DNA from 3 places in the Paenibacillus sp. CH40 genome. Region 3 is predicted to be linked to each of the others. Evidence: riboswitches for the same ligand, from Rfam matches in the RefSeq annotation. Region 3 holds a riboswitch; each other region holds the start of a gene.
What was found. A riboswitch is a leader RNA that binds a small molecule or an ion and turns the genes downstream of it on or off. The one in region 3 is predicted to bind cobalamin.
Positions count from the first base shown of each region.

Region 1: it holds a riboswitch for cobalamin, as region 3 does, so the genes downstream of both, NLX73_RS12275 (ABC transporter substrate-binding protein) here and metE (5-methyltetrahydropteroyltriglutamate--homocysteine S-methyltransferase) in region 3, are expected to answer to the same signal.
Region 2: it holds a riboswitch for cobalamin, as region 3 does, so the genes downstream of both, NLX73_RS14170 (ABC transporter substrate-binding protein) here and metE (5-methyltetrahydropteroyltriglutamate--homocysteine S-methyltransferase) in region 3, are expected to answer to the same signal.

Region 1 covers NZ_JANAVQ010000003.1:507,525-513,383, forward strand. Annotated here, with positions in the region: gene NLX73_RS12260 (ATP-binding cassette domain-containing protein) at 1-59, opposite strand, end outside; gene NLX73_RS12265 (ABC transporter permease) at 59-874, opposite strand; gene nikB (nickel ABC transporter permease) at 889-1,818, opposite strand; gene NLX73_RS12275 (ABC transporter substrate-binding protein) at 1,834-3,414, opposite strand; cobalamin riboswitch at 3,632-3,835, opposite strand; gene NLX73_RS12280 (nucleobase:cation symporter-2 family protein) at 4,590-5,859, opposite strand, start outside.
Region 2 covers NZ_JANAVQ010000004.1:201,080-206,938, forward strand. Annotated here, with positions in the region: gene cobT (nicotinate-nucleotide--dimethylbenzimidazole phosphoribosyltransferase) at 1-109, opposite strand, end outside; gene NLX73_RS14160 (ABC transporter ATP-binding protein) at 153-986, opposite strand; gene NLX73_RS14165 (FecCD family ABC transporter permease) at 983-2,029, opposite strand; gene NLX73_RS14170 (ABC transporter substrate-binding protein) at 2,026-3,033, opposite strand; cobalamin riboswitch at 3,242-3,435, opposite strand; gene NLX73_RS14175 (histidine phosphatase family protein) at 3,558-4,319, opposite strand; gene cbiB (adenosylcobinamide-phosphate synthase CbiB) at 4,364-5,335, opposite strand; gene cobD (threonine-phosphate decarboxylase CobD) at 5,325-5,859, opposite strand, start outside.
Region 3 covers NZ_JANAVQ010000003.1:305,251-311,109, reverse strand. Annotated here, with positions in the region: gene NLX73_RS11385 (DUF6985 domain-containing protein) at 197-730, shown strand; gene metE (5-methyltetrahydropteroyltriglutamate--homocysteine S-methyltransferase) at 819-3,137, opposite strand; cobalamin riboswitch at 3,298-3,493, opposite strand; gene nrdG (anaerobic ribonucleoside-triphosphate reductase activating protein) at 3,676-4,173, opposite strand; gene NLX73_RS11370 (anaerobic ribonucleoside triphosphate reductase) at 4,170-5,859, opposite strand, start outside.

The DNA.
Region 1 (5,859 bases), 200 kb from region 3:
TTTCGCCCTGCCACTTGCTCTATCGTATCCTTGCACCCAAGGGCTGTTTGATCCTCCACTATTTGGCCGCCCCCTTTTCCGAAAAGCGGTCGCCCAAAAGCTGGCAGGCAAGTACGAATAGCATAATCGCCAAGCCCGGGAAAATCATGACATGCGGAGCCACCTGAAAATATGAGGTTGCATCATGCAGCATCACGCCCCACTCTGGCTTGGGCGGCTGTACACCCAGTCCAAGAAAGGACAGCCCAGCGATCATCAGCACCACGCGCCCGATATCCCATACCGCATAAACCAACAACTGCGGCAATGCTTGTGGCAATACATAACGGCTCAGTATACGTACGTGTGAATTGCCGGATAAACGGGCATATCGAACGTAGTCCTCCTGACAGGCTTTTTGAACCAGACTACGGATATACCGGACATAACCCGCCCACCGTACCGCAATAATCGCAAGGGTCATGTTAACAAAACCTGGGCCCAAAATGCCCACAATTGCCACCGTTAAAATAATATCAGGAAAGGCCAGTACACCGTCGATTCCCCGCATGATCAGCTGATCCACACGTCCACGCACATAACCAATGAGCAACCCTATAGGCAGACTGAAACACAACGTAGCTACAGTAATTGCACATGCGATTAGCACGCTCATCCGAATCCCGTAAATTAGCCTTGACAGCACATCCCGACCCAGATGATCCGTACCGAAAGGATATTTCCGACTGGGTGGTGCCAAACGGTTCAAAAGATCCACTTGAAGAGGATCATGAGGAGCGACCCATGGAGCCAATAGCCCAAGCAGCACGATCAGACCAAACAGTACGCCTCCTGCCAGCAAGCTCCCTTGAAAGGAAAGCCGTATCTTTTTCATTTTCAGCTTCCCCCTTAACGCAAACGCAGCCTCGGATCTATCGCCGTCTGGACCACATCCACCAAACACTGAACTCCTACAATTAAAAATACGGCGAAAATAACATATCCCTGAATCACCGGATAATCTCGCTGTGTAATTGCATCTATAAAATACTTGCCCAACCCCGGCCATGAAAAAATGGTCTCTACGATGACATTACCTGCCAGCATAAATGATAGATTGGTACCTAGCAGTGTAATTATAGGCAGAACCGCATGCTTAAATATCTCAAAAAACAGGATATGCATACGGGAAAAGCCTCGAGCCTTCGCTGCTTTCACAAAATTCCGGTCACCCAGCTCTAGCATTTGAGCGCGCAGTACACGGGCTTGCACAGCTCCCAAACCTGCACCAAGAGTCAGCGCTGGGAGCACTAAATGTATCCAATCCTCCCTTCCCATGGATGGGAGCCAGCCCAAGCGAACGGAGAATAGATAGATCAACAGAAACCCAAGCCAAAAAGAGGGGATCGACGATCCCAGCAGGGCGAACAGCCTGCCCAGACGATCCAGTGGGCCGCTGATTTTTAGCGAGGCAGCCAGCCCCAACCCCAGCGTAAGCACCGTCATGACGGCAAAGCCCGCAGCAGCTAGCTCCACCGTAGCAGGCAGTCTGTTCCACAGTTCGGCTAGCACGGATTCCTTGGATACATACGAGGTGCCCCAATGCCCTGTGAACACATCCCGCAGCCAGTTCACATATTGAATATGAAACGGTTCGTTTAAGCCCAGTTCCTGCCGTAGCGTCGTCAACGCCTCCTCAGAGGCAGGGACATTATGCGCGGTGAGCAAAATGGTAGCAGGGTCACCAGGAGCCAGCCGCATCAGTACAAAAGTCAGCGTGGATACAACGAATACAATGATGAGCAGCTGCGCCACACGTTCCAGTATAAAACGAATCATAGGATACGCCGCTCGTTATTCCGCAATATCGGATTGCGCTGTAATGTAGTAATACTCGATCGGATGGGGTGTAAAACCCTCTACCCCTTTTTTCACACCAAACACAATGTCAGGATGCACAATGAACGACTGTGGCAAATCCGTATTGATGATATTCAGCGCTTGTAGTGTCACAGCATTACGCTGCGCTGTATCCTTCGCCAGCTTCAAGCTGTTAAGAATACTCTCCAGCGGTTTGGAACTATAACGGCTTACATTGGCTTCGCTTTTCGAAGAATAAAACATGTCCATAAAATATTGTGGCTCTCCTGTATGAGCAGTAAGCATACTGTACATAGCAAAATCCCAATCGTTTTTGGTCAACGCCTCGTCGATATTTTCCACCTTGCGAATCTTGACCTGGATTCCCTCTTTCAGCAATTGGCTTTGGATGACCTCAGCCATAACAGAGAGCTCCGGACGCTGAGGAAAAGTCAGCAGCGTAACCTCGAACGGCTTGCCTTGCTTAGTCCATGTCCCTTGGGCGTCCTTCTGCCAGCCATCCTTCGTTAACAGCTGATCCGCCGTTCCGTCCAGCGCTTTACGCTCAACTTTACCGAAGGGAAGAATGCTCGGGAACGGACTGCTTGCTTCCGTACCGAAGCCCCTCATGACGGCGCTCACAATCGATGTGCGTGGAATCAGGCTGTCCACCACCTTACGGTTCGCCGCATCCTTGAATACTGGGGATTCCATATTGTACACGAGCATATGGGTGCGCAAGGAGGGAGCCGACAGCACTTGTAGCTTGTCGTTCTTTTTCAGTACCTCTGCGTTATCAACCGGAATATCCGTCGCTACGTCCACCTCGCCGGATTGCAGCGCCATCAGGCGCGAATTCCCGTCCGTAATGAACTTCATTGTCGCCTCAGCCAATCGTGCCTTTTCGCCCCGGTATCCGTCATAACGCTCTACGACCAAGGATTGGTCCTTGTTGAACGCTTTAATTTTAAAGGCGCCTGTCATCGCTGGGTAACTCTGCTCATCTTTCATCGATGCCACATCCAGTACAATCGTCGATGGATCAGCTAGATTGGACACCAACGCCGCATTCGGCTGGTTTGTCGTGATTTTCAAAGCCAGCGGGCCGCTTACATCAATGGACTTCACATTCAGTAAATCCTTCGCCAGATGGCTTTTCTCGATAGAGCGTAGCAAAGATGCTTTTACACTTGCTGCATCCATACTCTTTCCATTATGAAAAGTGACTTTATCCTGCAAGCTGAACGTCCAAACTGTAGGACTATCCTGCTTCCACTCCTTTGCCAGCCAAGCCACAGGCTCCAGCTTTTCATTCAAACGTACCAGTGTCTCACCTGCACCAGATCGCATCACATCCCAGCTATTATCTCCGTGCGGGTCAACACCTGACGGTTTCCATGTATACGCCATTACCAGCTTTTTACCTGTCGCCGTTTGTTGTGCTGACGCGTTCTCATCTTTGCCGGAGCTATTCGACGTCTTATTGCTAGTACATCCCGAAAGAGCCATAACTGCCAGTAACAGCATCACCCCTGTACATATCAACCATGAGCGCCTGCTACGATTGCTAATCATTCGATGAATCCCCCTCTATCTTGTAAAATCATATAAACCTAACGCAAAACGCGAAAAAAGCATTCCGGACCACTTGATCAGCAGTCAGAAATGCTTTCATTATAAAATGTCAAAACACACCTCGAAGCCAACTCCAAAAACATAGAAGGGGTCAGATCGGTTTCAGACATTCCGTATGCAGCACGCCTAACCACCTCCCCAGCATCCCGTGGGTCTGACAGTGATGTCAAAACAGGCAGGTCTCCTGACTCCAGGCGTATCTTTCAGGCCTTCCCGGTTCTTCACAGTTCCAGTGGCTGTTCTGAAAGCTCCAGCAGTATCCTGCTGATGCCTGTATACAGTGGCGGGCCCGTGTCGGAATCAACCGAACTTCCCTTTTAAGTGAGCACGCTCAATAACTATCCACATGGTCTCAACAAAACCCCGTACATAGAGTCGTCCGGCTCACACCTGTTTTCTTCCTTTATTTCTTTCCATTACGATCTTATTTTGTTGTCACAGGCTTGTCAATAAATGCTGTATAATAATTCAAATTTGAATGATATGGCGAGAATGAAGGTAATGGCTATTCATTGCGTGCACGAAATGAACGTGCTAAAATTAGGTATAGAGATAACCTTCGTGTCCGTATACTAAAAAGAGTCTTCGCCGCGCCAACGGCAAAGACTCTTAGGACTTGAAAGGCTGTGGATCACCACCACGGCGCGCTGCACAACTAAATGTTAATGCAAACGAAACCCACCGTTAGGGGCCAACCTAATTACGCGGTGGGTTTTCGCTTGTTCCGAAATTTCCGACGTAGCCAGCGATAAAGTTTACGAATACTAAACACCAGGCTTAGTAACGTAACCATCCAACGCAACACATCGTAGCACGATACAAGTGTGACCATCGGCTTCACCCCCTTTCGGGAAGCTGCACCGTGGTCCGAAAACATCCACCACTATTCAAAATCCATAATTTAGATTATATCATGCCTCTTCCTACCACTCTAGCAAATTCTTCTAGCGCATAAACTGGAAAACGCACCAAATTAGAGCTACCCATTTCATCCCGCAGCTTTATCTATATGTCCCCAGACGGCAAGGGGATCTACTATCTGGATAACTCCATGCCAAAAAGCCGGAAAAGAGGCATACGTCCTCTCTCCGGCTATCTTTATTTATTCCTAATCATCAAACCTTCTGTGGAACCTCCGAAACCGTCACGCTTTTGACCGATTCCCCTTGTTTTCTCGTCAAAACAATGTTCAAGACAATCGCTGTAATCGAACCCGAAACGATACCATTTTGCAGCAGCATTTTGGCAAAGCTCGGCAGCTGGTCGAACATTTGTGGCAGAACGGCAGAGCCTAGGCCCACGGCAATACTGCATGCTGCGATCAGCAGATTGCTTTCCTTCCGCAGATCCACTTCTGACAAAATAGACATGCCTGATGCAGCAACCGAGCCGAACATGACGATCATCGCCCCGCCCAGCACAGCGTTAGGAATCACTGTCGTTAAGGCAGCCAGCTTAGGCAGCAAACCGAGAACAACCATGATCCCGCCCGCAGCAAAAATAACGTTCCGCGATTTGACGCGTGTGAGTGAGATCAGGCCAACATTTTGCGAGAAAGCTGTATAAGGAAACGCGTTAAAAATACCCCCAAGCATAATCGCGAGTCCTTCGGAACGCAGACCATTGACGATCTGCTTCTGTTCCACCTTCTGATCAATCGCTTTGCCTACTGCTAGATAAACGCCTGTAGACTCAACCATACTGACAATATTGACGATAATCATCGTACATACTGCCATCATGCTAAACTCTGGCTTACCAAAATAAAACGGCTGCGCGACACTCACCCATGAGGCCTCCGCCACGAGAGCAAAATGCACCATTCCCATTCCATAAGCAACCACCGTACCCGCGAACAGACCAATAAGCACGGAAATCGAGCGCAAAAAGCCTTTTGCCAACCGATTCACAAGCAGGATAACCAGTAGTGTAACTAACGCCAACAGCAAATTACGTGGCTGTCCAAAATCCGCGCTGCCCTGGCCCCCTGCTACATTGTTCATCGCCACCGGAATAAGAGATAGACCGATAATCGTAACGACCGAACCCGTAACGACCGTCGGGAAAAAGCGTAGCAGCTTGCCATACAACGGTGCCGCTAATACCACAAATATACCGGACAAAATGATAGCACCGTACGCTGTCGCTAAATTTGAGGTCGAAGCAATCGCGATAATGGGCCCTACTGCCGTAAATGTACAGCCTAAAATGACAGGCAGTCTACTACCGAAAAAGCGTGTGCCCATAATCTGTAATAACGTAGCAATCCCGCAAGTGAACAGATCGGCAGCCACCAAATAAGCCATCTGGGCTGGTGTCAGGTGCAATGCTCCCCCTACAATTAGAGGTACAGCAATTGCTCCAGCGTACATCGCCATGACATGC
Region 2 (5,859 bases), on a different contig from region 3:
GACTTCCCGGTGGCTTTGTTAATTGGTCCAAATGGGCTGAAGCTGCCGAGGCCGCCACCCCATCCGGCTGGGCGATGCTATCGATCAGCTGACGCAGCTTGTTGTTCATACCTTCCACTCCCTGCTCTTTTTAAGTGTGTTTCATCGTTTATTTAATCTGCTGTATCCGAAGCACTTCTGCGCAGCAAGAGCTGCGGCACACCGCTATCAGGATGCGGAAGCATCACAGGCTCAACACCGTATACTCGTCGAATCCGATCCTCGGTTAATAACTTCGATGAAGCTCCCAATCCTTCAACCATTCCATCCTTGAGTACAAGCAAATCTTCGCAAAATTGGGCTGTCAAGTTAAGATCATGCAAGACCGCAATGATCGTCACACCCGTTTCTTGGCGCCAATCTGCCAGCAGTTCCATAAATTCAAGCTGATAGCGCAAGTCCAGATAGGTCGTAGGCTCGTCCAGCAGCAATATCCGTGGCTCCTGCACCATTACTTTTGCCAAAGCTACACGCTGTCGCTGTCCCCCACTCAAGCGGTCCAATGCTCTGTCCGCCAACGTGGTAAGACCCAATCGCTCCAGCACGCGATCCGTGATCGCCTCCACATCAACACCCTTTTCCCTGCCTAACCAGTCCTGATGAGGAAAACGTCCCATTTCTACGACTTCCCTGACGGTGTATCCCACTGGAGGAAGCCCTTCCTGTTGGAGTACGGCTATGAGTCGGGAAAGCTCTTTTCTGCTGTAGCTACCGACCTTTTTGCCATAGATATGAACGTTTCCTGAAGTTGGCTGATCTACACCCGAAAGCAGATGCAGCAAGGTCGATTTTCCACTGCCGTTCGGACCAATAATCCCCCACCAAGTTCCTTCGTCGACGCTCCAGCTTATATTCTTTAACGCATGGAACTCTCCATAGGCACGTGTCAGACCCGCTACCTCTAATGCCCGATCACGCACTTTCTGTGATTCACTTTGTTCTGTCACAGCAGTTCCCCCCTGCGCAGCTTCTTGTTCCGATACAGGAGATATGCAAAGAACGGTGCCCCAACAAAGGCCGTCATCACGCCCAGAGGAATTTCCGTGGGGGCTAACAACGTGCGAGCCGCCGTATCTGCCCAAGCCATAAAAATGGCTCCACCGAGCGCAGATAATGGAACAATCATCCGGTAATCAGGGCCTGTCACCAGACGAATGATATGCGGTACAACAAGTCCCACAAAGCCAATCACTCCACATACCGAGACAGCGGCAGCTGTCAGCAGCGTGGAAATGATCAAAACAGATAGCTTTGTCGCATCTACATGAACTCCCATGTGAGCCGCCTGACGTTCACCCAAAGCCAATATATTCAGCACACGTGCCCGATTCCATAGAAATACCAGTCCTATGACCACATAAGGTAAAAGGATTCCTGTATATGACCAACCGCGCAGACTAAGACTTCCCATCGTCCAGTACAATATTTCATTGACCGTCTCCTTCGACATGGCTGTCAGAAAAGAAACAACCGCTCCCAGAAAGGATTGCATCACCACACCCGACAAAATGAGACTTTGTGTCGGAATTTTTCCACCTTCCCGTGCCAACGTCAGCACCATCCACAGCGTCAGCATTCCGGTCGTAAATGCCACTAGCGGCAGCGTCCATATGCCAACAAATGAAAATTGAAGGCCCCAATAGATCAGTACTGCCGCTCCTACCGAAGCCCCCGAGGATACCCCCAGTGTATACGGATCAGCCAAAGGATTACGCAGCACACCCTGAAATCCGGCTCCCGCCAGCGCCAGCGCTGCTCCTACCAACATTCCCAGTAACACTCGTGGCAATCTGACCTTCAAAATAATCTGCTCTGAGGATGTATTCCAATCCGGTGTAAACGTATCGCCTAACCACGGAAGGTGGTTAACCAGAATGCCCGTGATCTGGCTGACCGGAAGCTTGGCCGAGCCGATGCCAAGACAGAGCAGCAGCGTCAGCAACAGCAAGACAAGACCTGTCCCTCCAAAGCCGATCAGTTTACGGTTCATTTGAAAATTTCAGGATACACGCCCTTGGCCACTTCCTTGAGACCTTCCGTTACGCGTGGACCCGGACGACTGATCAAATTATCATCCACGGCAAACACCCGGTTGTGGCGAACAGCCGATATTTGATCCCATCCACTGCGAGCTTTAATGATTTCGCCGAGTGTTTGACCAGTTTTGTCGTCCTTGACACTTTTGCTGTACAAAATCACGTCAGGGTTGGCAGCAATAATATTTTCCTCACTAATTTGGTACCACCCCTTCTGCGTGGCACCTACATTTTCGCCGCCCGCCAACGTAATCAGCTCGTCCATAAACTCGCCTTTACCAACTGTCCAGCCTGGTGAAAACTCGACGTATACCCGCAGCTTCTGCCCTTTACCGATATTTTTAACTCCTTCTTTCACTTCCGCTACATCTGCTCTCATCTTGTCAGTCACCGCTCTCGCTTCTTTCTGATGATCGGTGATTTTCCCATACAATTCGATGTTAGCTATGACATCTTCAACTGTCTTCGGTTCCGTTTTAAAAATCATAATTCCCATGTCGCGCAGCTTGGTCGTAGCCTGTTCACTAAGTGATATCCCTGCAAAAACGACTTCCGGGTTAGCAGCAATGATCGCCTCTTCGTTCGGTTTCATAATACCGCCCACTTTAGGCTTTTTCGTAGCAGCTGCCGGGTAATCAGAGTAGTCGGAGACGCCAACTATTTCCTTATCCAGCCCGATGGCGAACAGCGCCTCGGTTTCTGCCGGGGAGACGGAAACGATTTTATCCGGCGCTTTTTTGAATGTAAATTCCTGTCCTGTTGCATCCTTAACTGTGAGTGGGTAAACTGTTTTGCCCGGAGGCTCTTGTGCGGTTACGGTCTTTCCTGGCTGCTGTGCAGAAGTCTGATTCTCTTTATTTTCAGCATTTTTTCCATTAGCGCCACATGCACTCAGCACAACTGCCAAAATCAGAACCAATAGACCTGTTGTCCAAACCTTTATTTTTTTTCCTGCCATGATTTGCACCCCTTCATAAAAAAATCGTTAAGAGCGTTACTTGAGCATCATCAGATATCTTCTAAATCCAGCCTTCTTTTCCTATCAAAAAACCCCCGCATCCTTATATCAGGACACAGGGGTCACGTTAGCGCAGATCGTGCGCAGGCGGCAGCTTCTTTCCGCACGGACAGTCACTGCGAACACGTCATCCTTTCCTCGAAGGATTATGGTGACAGGCGGACGGGCAGGTATCCTGACTTATGGTAAGATGCATGTCCTGAAATTCCTTCATATGCTTAGTAGCACATAAAGCAGGACTAACGGGCATGTTTCCATTTACAGTGGCGGGACCGCGCCGGACTTACACCGACTTCCCTTTTAACAGCGCAGGCAAGGGAAACCATAGTTTCATCACACTGCGCCGACCTCGTCTGCTGGATATTTGATGTAGTGGTAGTCAAGCCGTTCTTTTACTTGATGATTATAGGTTAAAATGAGGCGGCTTACAACCCAAACAGCCTCTTTATCCGCTGGTGTCTAACCTAATGAGGGAGCATTTCGGCTATGTAATTGTGCGGTCCTGCCAGCCTCAATTGAATCCTAAATGCTTCTCCCGGCTTCGGATTCAGACTCCAAAAATCATGGCCCGGTATCAGCATACAAGCTAACTGACGAATTACGCCACCATGCGTAACGACCAAAACAGAGAGCGGCCCAGCAGTCAAATCCATGGGTCGAACTTCCATAGCAACACGCCATTCATACAGAGAGTCAAGAAATTTCCGTAGACGATTCACAAAATCTGTCCAAGACTCTCCTCCAGGAGGGGTTATCCGTTGCGGCTCATCAATCCAAGCGCGATACAACGACACATCCTTGAGCATGTCATACGTTTTTCCATCCCACTCGCCAAAATGAAGCTCTCGCAGACGTGGTTCCATCATAGGAGACATAATAGATAGGGAACCTCCAGACGTCAATTCTGATTCCGGCACAATGATCTGCAAGGTCTGGCGACATCGCATTAAATCGCTGCAATAGATTCGAGCAAAGGACTGTCCCTGCAATTCTTCTTGCAAAGGCTTTAATTCCTGTTCTGCTCCCGGTAGCAAACCTATGTCGGAGTGTCCCAGATATCGACGTTCCTTATTCCATAAGGTTGTGCCGTGACGAACTAACACGAGTTCCATGTCCCAATGCAGATCTTCTTTAGCATAATACGGCACCTTACGATCCTCCTGTGAGTTCGGACTTTGTGCGTATTCTACTGTCCTTTTTGCTGCTATATCTTGTTTCAAGATCATGTCACTTCCTGCTCGATCATTATTCAGTGTGTCACGCCTCACCCTCACCGCACCCATCCCAAGGCAAAACAACCTGCGGCTCCTAACAAACACAATCCTACAAACATACTGGACACGGCGAACATCAGCTGGATTGTATGCCGTATATCTTTCGACTCTAGCGGTCGTATCCAATCGCCCATGTATGCACGAAAGGAGCGCACGCCATGATACACATTATAGCCTCCAAGACGAATCCCCAGTGCTCCAGCAACAGCTGATTCCGGGAAGCCACTGTTCGGGCTTGGGTGCAGACGAGCGTCTCGCTTGACTGTGCGCCAGCTTCTTGCAGCATCTCGCTTGTACATCCACGCCGCTACGACAAGCATTGCCGCTGTCAGGCGTGCTGGAATGTAGTTAGCCACATCATCTAGACGCGCTGAAGCCCAGCCTAAATGCAGATACTTTTCATTTTTATAGCCAACCATGGAATCGAGCGTATTCACAGCACGATAAGCCAGCGCCAAGGGTGCTCCCCCGATCAGGGCATAAAAAAGCGGGGAAATAATCGCGTCCACGATATTTTCAGCGACCGTTTCAACCGTACCGCGTACAATCTCAGGCTCATCAAGCTGTTGCGTATCCCGCCCGACAATCATGCCCAGCTCCCGCCGTGCCGCTGCCAGATCATCCGCCTGCAACGCTCGGTATACTGCCATTCCTGCATCCTTTAGTCCTTTGGAAGCAATCGTGGTCGCAATCAGCACCATTTCTGCGCCGACAGATAACCACGGATGAATCCAGGCAAGCAAGTGCAACAGCGCCCAGGCGAGCGCAAAGGAACCTCCCGCCACAATGAGTGGAAGCAGTATGCCCGCACGTTTTAGCCCTCGGTCACTGCGGACCTGGCGACGAATCGCTTTTTCCAATGCTGAAATGGCATGTCCCATACCGATGACTGGATGCGGCAACCACCTCGGATCACCGATCAGCCTGTCCAAAAGGTAGGCTGCCAGGATAATCAAGCTAACTGTCACGCCGCTGCTCCTCCTCCAGCACTTCACCCAATACAGACAGCAGCCTGTCGTTGGCTTGTGCATCCTTGACCGCAATGCGAAAATGGCTCGTCGTCAGTCCCGGATACATAGCACAGCTACGTATAAGAATTCCACGTTGTCCAAGCGCCTGCTGAATAGCCGATGCGCTCCACGTACCCGGCGCCCTTGCCAGCACGTAATTGGCTTCGCCGGGAACGACACCGCAGCCCCATTCCGCCAAGGCGGTCAACAGGCGGTTGCGCTCCGCAGCAATCAGCTCCTGTGTTTGGCGCTCATATGCTTGCCCACTTCTTAAACACGCCTCCCCAGCCAGCAACGCCAATCCATTCACACTCCAGGTCACCTGTTTGGCCGTCATTCGCCGGATATAGTCCGGATGAGCAATCGCATAGCCCAATCGCAAGCCAGGAATGGCATAAAATTTGGTCATTGATCGGATTAAAATCACATGAGGATAGCGATCCAGCACAGGCAGCAGTGAGATTCGCCGTTCCAGCGGAATA
Region 3 (5,859 bases):
GAAATGGGCAGATTTTCTTTCTTGAAGGCTTTATTGAATAGCGAATGTTGTAGAAAAAAGTAGTTTCATTTGGAAATTCCTCGAAATCTGGCTGGAAGCCCAAATAGGATGCCGCTTTAATTTCATTCATTAAAATGATAGATTGTAAAGTATTCAATAGGTTTAAAGATTACTTTTTATGAAGAGGTGGTAAAGGGTGAATTGGAAACACTGGTATATGGAACTGGAACACGATGATGAGTCTTGGGATGTATCTGAGGAGATTGTTCTGCGTGGTGTAGTACATGTTGATTTTTGCGGGCAGCCCTCGGAAGTAGAAGTCGAATTTATCATGGGAGCCGACTCCGAAGAACAGGCACAGACTATAGAAGAACCTACACAGTTGCAAAAAAAGACATGGGAGCAGTATATGGAATATTCGTCAACTATTCATCCTCAAGTGTTGGAGTCCATACACCATCATTATGCTGGCATAGTGGAAAAGTACCGGAATGCTTACAGTACATGGGGAGAGGACCCAGATGAATATGCGCCTTATGTGGAGCGGCCGGAACAATTGTTGGATCGAATACAGCTTATGTCTATACTGATTTCCGACTCATCGGCAAAGGATGAACTGTATTTGAATTTTAGTTGCTCCTGGGATCGAGAACATGGCTTAGGCGTACATATGAAGCAGATGAAAATGGAGCATATTCAAGGCGTATATACATTATATGATCTAGAATAAATCCCCCTTCCTAGCTTTTAGCAATAAGGGCCGGAAAGGGGAATAGGATAAGGCGAAAATGATGGCGCGATTGGATACGATAAAAAAATTAGTTGGATACAGCCAATGCAGCCCGGGCTGCTTGAGCCGCTTGTACCATTTGTCGCAAGGCGGCGACAGATTCCTCTTTGGTACGGGTTTTCAGACCACAATCCGGATTAACCCAGAACAAATCTGATGGCAGTACGCGCAGGGCACGCTGGATCATGCTTAGCATTTCAGATACATCGGGGATGCACGGGCTGTGGATATCGTACACGCCCAGACCGATGCCTTTGTCGTATACCTGATCTTCAAAGCTGACAATCAGTTCTCCGTGGCTTCGCGAGGTTTCAATAGATATAACGTCGGCATCCATATCGGAGATGGACTGAATCATATGCTGAAATTCGGAATAGCACATATGCGTATGGATTTGGGTCGCTGGCTCAACGGTGGCCGTGGTCACAAGGAAGGCTTGAACCGCCCAATCCAGATAGGCTTGCTGCTGTTCTTTTTTCAGCGGAAGCCCTTCACGAATTGCAGGCTCATCGACCTGAATCATGCCGATGCCCGCTTGTTCCAGTGCCTCTACCTCTGCCCGTAGTGCCAGAGCCAACTGTAAAGCAACTTGACTGCGTGGAATATCATTACGTTCGAAAGACCAGTTCAAAATGGTCACAGGACCCGTAAGCATTCCCTTAACAGGCTTGGAAGTTAACGATTGGGCGAATGCCGTTTCTTCCACGGTCATGGGCTGATCGAAGGAAACGTCTCCGTATATAATCGGCGGTTTGACACAGCGGGAGCCGTAGGACTGCACCCATCCGTTTTGCGTAAAAGCAAAGCCGTTCAGCTTTTCGCCAAAAAATTCAACCATGTCGGTCCGCTCAAATTCTCCATGTACAAGCACGTCAATGCCAATGTCCTCTTGGATATCAATCCATTCCTTGATTTGCTGTTGGATGAACGTTCGGTATTGCTCGGCAGACCATTCTCCTTTGCGATAGTGCAGGCGGGCCTTGCGGATCTCGGCGGTTTGCGGGAAGCTACCAATGGTCGTCGTAGGCAGTGGAGGCAACTTTAGCTTATTTTGCTGAATCTCACGACGCTCGGCGAAAGGAACGCTGCGTGACAGAGGCTCTTTGGCCAACAGGTCGGCCAGATCGGCAGCTGTCTGTACGCGTGCCGCTGAACTGTTGAAACGGGCTACCGCATCTGTACTTTGTCCAAGCTTGGTGAGTGCGGATGGATCGTGTTTGCCAAGTGCAGCCGTCAGGATGGCGATTTCCTCTAGCTTTTCATCAGCAAAGGCCAGCGCTTGCACCAGCTCCTTGTCCAGCTTGTGCTCTGCCTCCAGGCTGACTGGCACATGCAGCAGACTGCATGATGGCTGTACGATAAGCTGCTCGGCAGTGGTCTGTTCTGCTAACTGACCCAGCAGAGCAGCTACAGCGTTCAGGTCGCTGCGCCATATATTGCGTCCGTCAATGACACCAGCGCCCAGCGTTTTTCCTTTAGGAAAGCCATGCTGCAATATATGCTGAAGATTTTCGCCATCATCATACACAAAATCAAGACCCAGCCCCTGTACTGGAAGTACGGACAGACGCTCATAATGATCTAGGCTGCCAAAGTAGGTTTGCAGCATTATATTTAAGGAGGGCGCAGCTTGGTTCAAAGCTTCATAGACTTCCTGGATAATGTCCAGATCCTCTACTGGGAATGAGGTGGTCAGGACAGGTTCATCGATTTGGACCCACTGAACACCTTCTGCTGCTAGTTCAGACAGGACACGGGTGTATAAAGGCAGGAAGGTTCTTATAATAGAGGCAAGCTCCTTACGATCATAGCCTTTGGAAAGGGTAACGAATGAATAGGGGCCGATGAGGACCGGTTTCCCATCAATACCTAGTTCTTGTTTTGCTTCACGATAAGCCTGTAAAGGTTTATTTTCAGTGAACACCGGAACTGCATTCGCCAATTCAGGAACGATGTAGTGATAATTGGTATTCATCCATTTGGTCATTTCACTGGCGGTTGCTCCCTTCTGTCCACGAGCGATCCCGAAATACACGGATAGAGGAACCGGACCCGCGGGACGATAGTTGAACCGTTCGGGAACCAGACCGAACATCACAGATGTATCCAGCATGTGATCGTAATAGGAGAAGTCTCCGACAGGAATGCGATCAATCCCCTTGTCCCGCTGCTTGCTCAGATGCTCCAACCGTAATCTTTTCATCTCCGTCTGCAGTTCGCTTTCGTTAATGCTGCCGTTCCAGAAGCGTTCCAGTGCTTTCTTCCATTCCCGATTTTCGCCGATACGCGGATATCCCAGATTACTGCTAATTAAGCCGGACAATTCAGGCCATTCAATAATGGACATGTACTTTTCCTCCTAGCGGGTAGCTGTTTTACTTTTACGTACCAAAAAAGGCATTCTTCCCCCAAGGTTAAAAATAAGTAAGGGAAAGAATGCCTCCGTGATTAAAAAATCAAAAATACGGCGACTGCTCTTAACACCTCCCTATCTTCCGTAGGTACTTGCGATGTTGTTAAAATAGGCAGGTCTCCTGACTTACGGATCATGACGCTCAGCATTCCTTCCCGGTCTGTGGACCAGTGGATATATGAACAGCTGAAAGTTCCCCGTTTACAGTGGCGGGACCGTGCCGGATTTGCACCGGCTTCCCTTTTAAGCCTGATCTGAATAGAACAGACACCTATCTCCAAGCTATGCGGTTAAGGTATGACGAATAATTATGCACTCGTATACTTGTTCACCATCATAAGTGAAACTTACAGGATGCGCAATAGAAACTCCAATGGAATCTGTTAGCCATATGAAAAAAGACAAGCCTTACCCATGATGGGGGCTTGTCTTAGATTAGATATAGCATCTTGCTTGCTGGGTAAGCATCGCCTTATGTCAATGAAACGGCATAACCTGCCTGAATACTGGCTTTCACATCTACCAGACGCTGGTTGCGACTGCCCCGGAAGGGAAGGGTCAGGTCCTTTTGCTGTTCTACAAAACGACCGTCCACAATCACATCGCACAAAAGCGCCAGTTCCTGTCGCTCCGGATCTGTGAGTAGATCTTCATAGACAAAGCCAGTGTAAGCCCACACGGTTCGGTCGGGACAGGCTTCGCGGAAGTCACGCACAAATTGCGAGCATTCTGCTGCTGAGAAAAACGGGTCTCCCCCGCAGAGAGTCAGTCCGTCCAACAACGGATTTTCCATGATGTCACGAATGACCTCCTGTTGTCGTTGGGGGGTGAATGGCTCGCCTGCACGGAAGCTCCATGACTCTGGATTAAAGCATCCAGGACAGGCATGACGGCAACCGCTAATGAACACAACGGTGCGCAGGCCGTATCCTTCGTTCAGAGATTCCGGAATGTAGCCACACAAATTCACTTATGTTTCACCCGGTCTCGAACTTCTGCCTGTTTTGCGGCATTAAAGCGAACGGTATAATCTCCTGTCAGATATCCGGTTACCCGACGTAAGCGCTGAAAGTGTGTGTGCTCCTCATCTGTGCCGCATTGGGGGCAGCTTGTCCCGATAATCCCTTCATAACCACATTCCGTACAACGATCCACCGGATGGTTGATGGAGAAATAGCCGATGTTCTGATGCAGCGCGTACTGAACAATTTTAAGAAACGCATCCGGGTTATTCCGCGCATTACCGTCCAGCTCAATGTATGAAATCGCACCAGCGTTGCATAGGTTATGGAACGGAGCTTCCAAGCTGATTTTACGAGCAGCCGGGAGCGTGTAATACACGGGAATATGAAAAGAATTCGTGTAATATTCTCGATCATTTACCTCAGGAATAATCCCGAAATCACGTTGATCCAGCAATGTGAACTTGCCCGACAGACCTTCGGCAGGCGTAGCGAACAATGTAATATTTAAATTGTGATATTCACTCATTCGATCGCAATACACGCGCATGGAAGTGATGATTCGCTGTGCCTCTCGGTATACAAAATCATCCTCCCCGTGGTGTTTCCCATATAGTGCCTTCATGCACTCAGCCAGCCCGATGAACCCGATCGAAAGCGTACCGTGTTTTAGTACGCCTCCCACCTTGTCATCTGGTGCCAGTTGTTCTCCACCTTCCCATACCCCTTCGCGCATCATAAAGTCCGAGGCTTTGGCCGGTTGGCTGGTCTGGATTTGATAGCGATGAATTAGGCCATCTACCGCAATGCGCATAACTTCTTCTAGTCTCGCATCAAAGCGATCACGGTCAGGTGTCAGGCGTTTGCCTGTGCAAATACCATACTCAATGCCAAGCCGCACCAGATTAATGGTATTGAAGGAGAGATTCCCCTTGCCACTCTGCCGGTTTCTACCGAAACGGTCAGAAATGGTGCGGGTACGGCAACCCATTGTCGCTATAATGGTGTCTGGATCATCAGCACGGTAAAAAGGCAAGTTGAAGGTGGCATCCACATTCACAAAATTGGGATACATCCGTCTGCTAGAGCATTCTACCGCCCGTAAGAACAAATCATAATTGATGTCGCCTTCTGCCTGGTTGATTCCCTCTTTACATTGGAAAATATGTTGTGGAAAAATAGGAGTTTCCCCGCTGCCCAAGCCGCGAATAGTGGCCTCCAGCAGCGATTGAGTAACAAGTCGTCCCTCAGCAGACGTGCACATTCCGTAATTCAGTGAAGTGAATGGAATCTGTCCCCCCGCTCGACTGCTCATGGTGTTCAGGTTATGAATGAGCGATTCAGCAGCCTGCCGGGTTTCCGTCTCCGTTTCTTCGCGTGCGAATGCGTAGGAACGAGGGCAGACTTCTTGCAAATGGGGATTGGCCATATGTAGTTCGTCGTCAGACAGACTGGATTCTATCTCTTCCTCGAACAACCGGAGTCCCTTGCGCAGATGCTTGCGGAAGGACCGGGCAACGTATGGGGCAAGGTCCCAATCGATTTTATTGGCAGAGACACCTCCGAATTGGCTGTTTTGCTGAGACTGGAATATGATGGCGACTAGTGCCATAGCAGACATAATCGTTTGCGGTGTGCGCACAGAGCCGTTGCCTGTATTGAAGCCGTCTCGCAGTAAACGACCAAAAGGGATA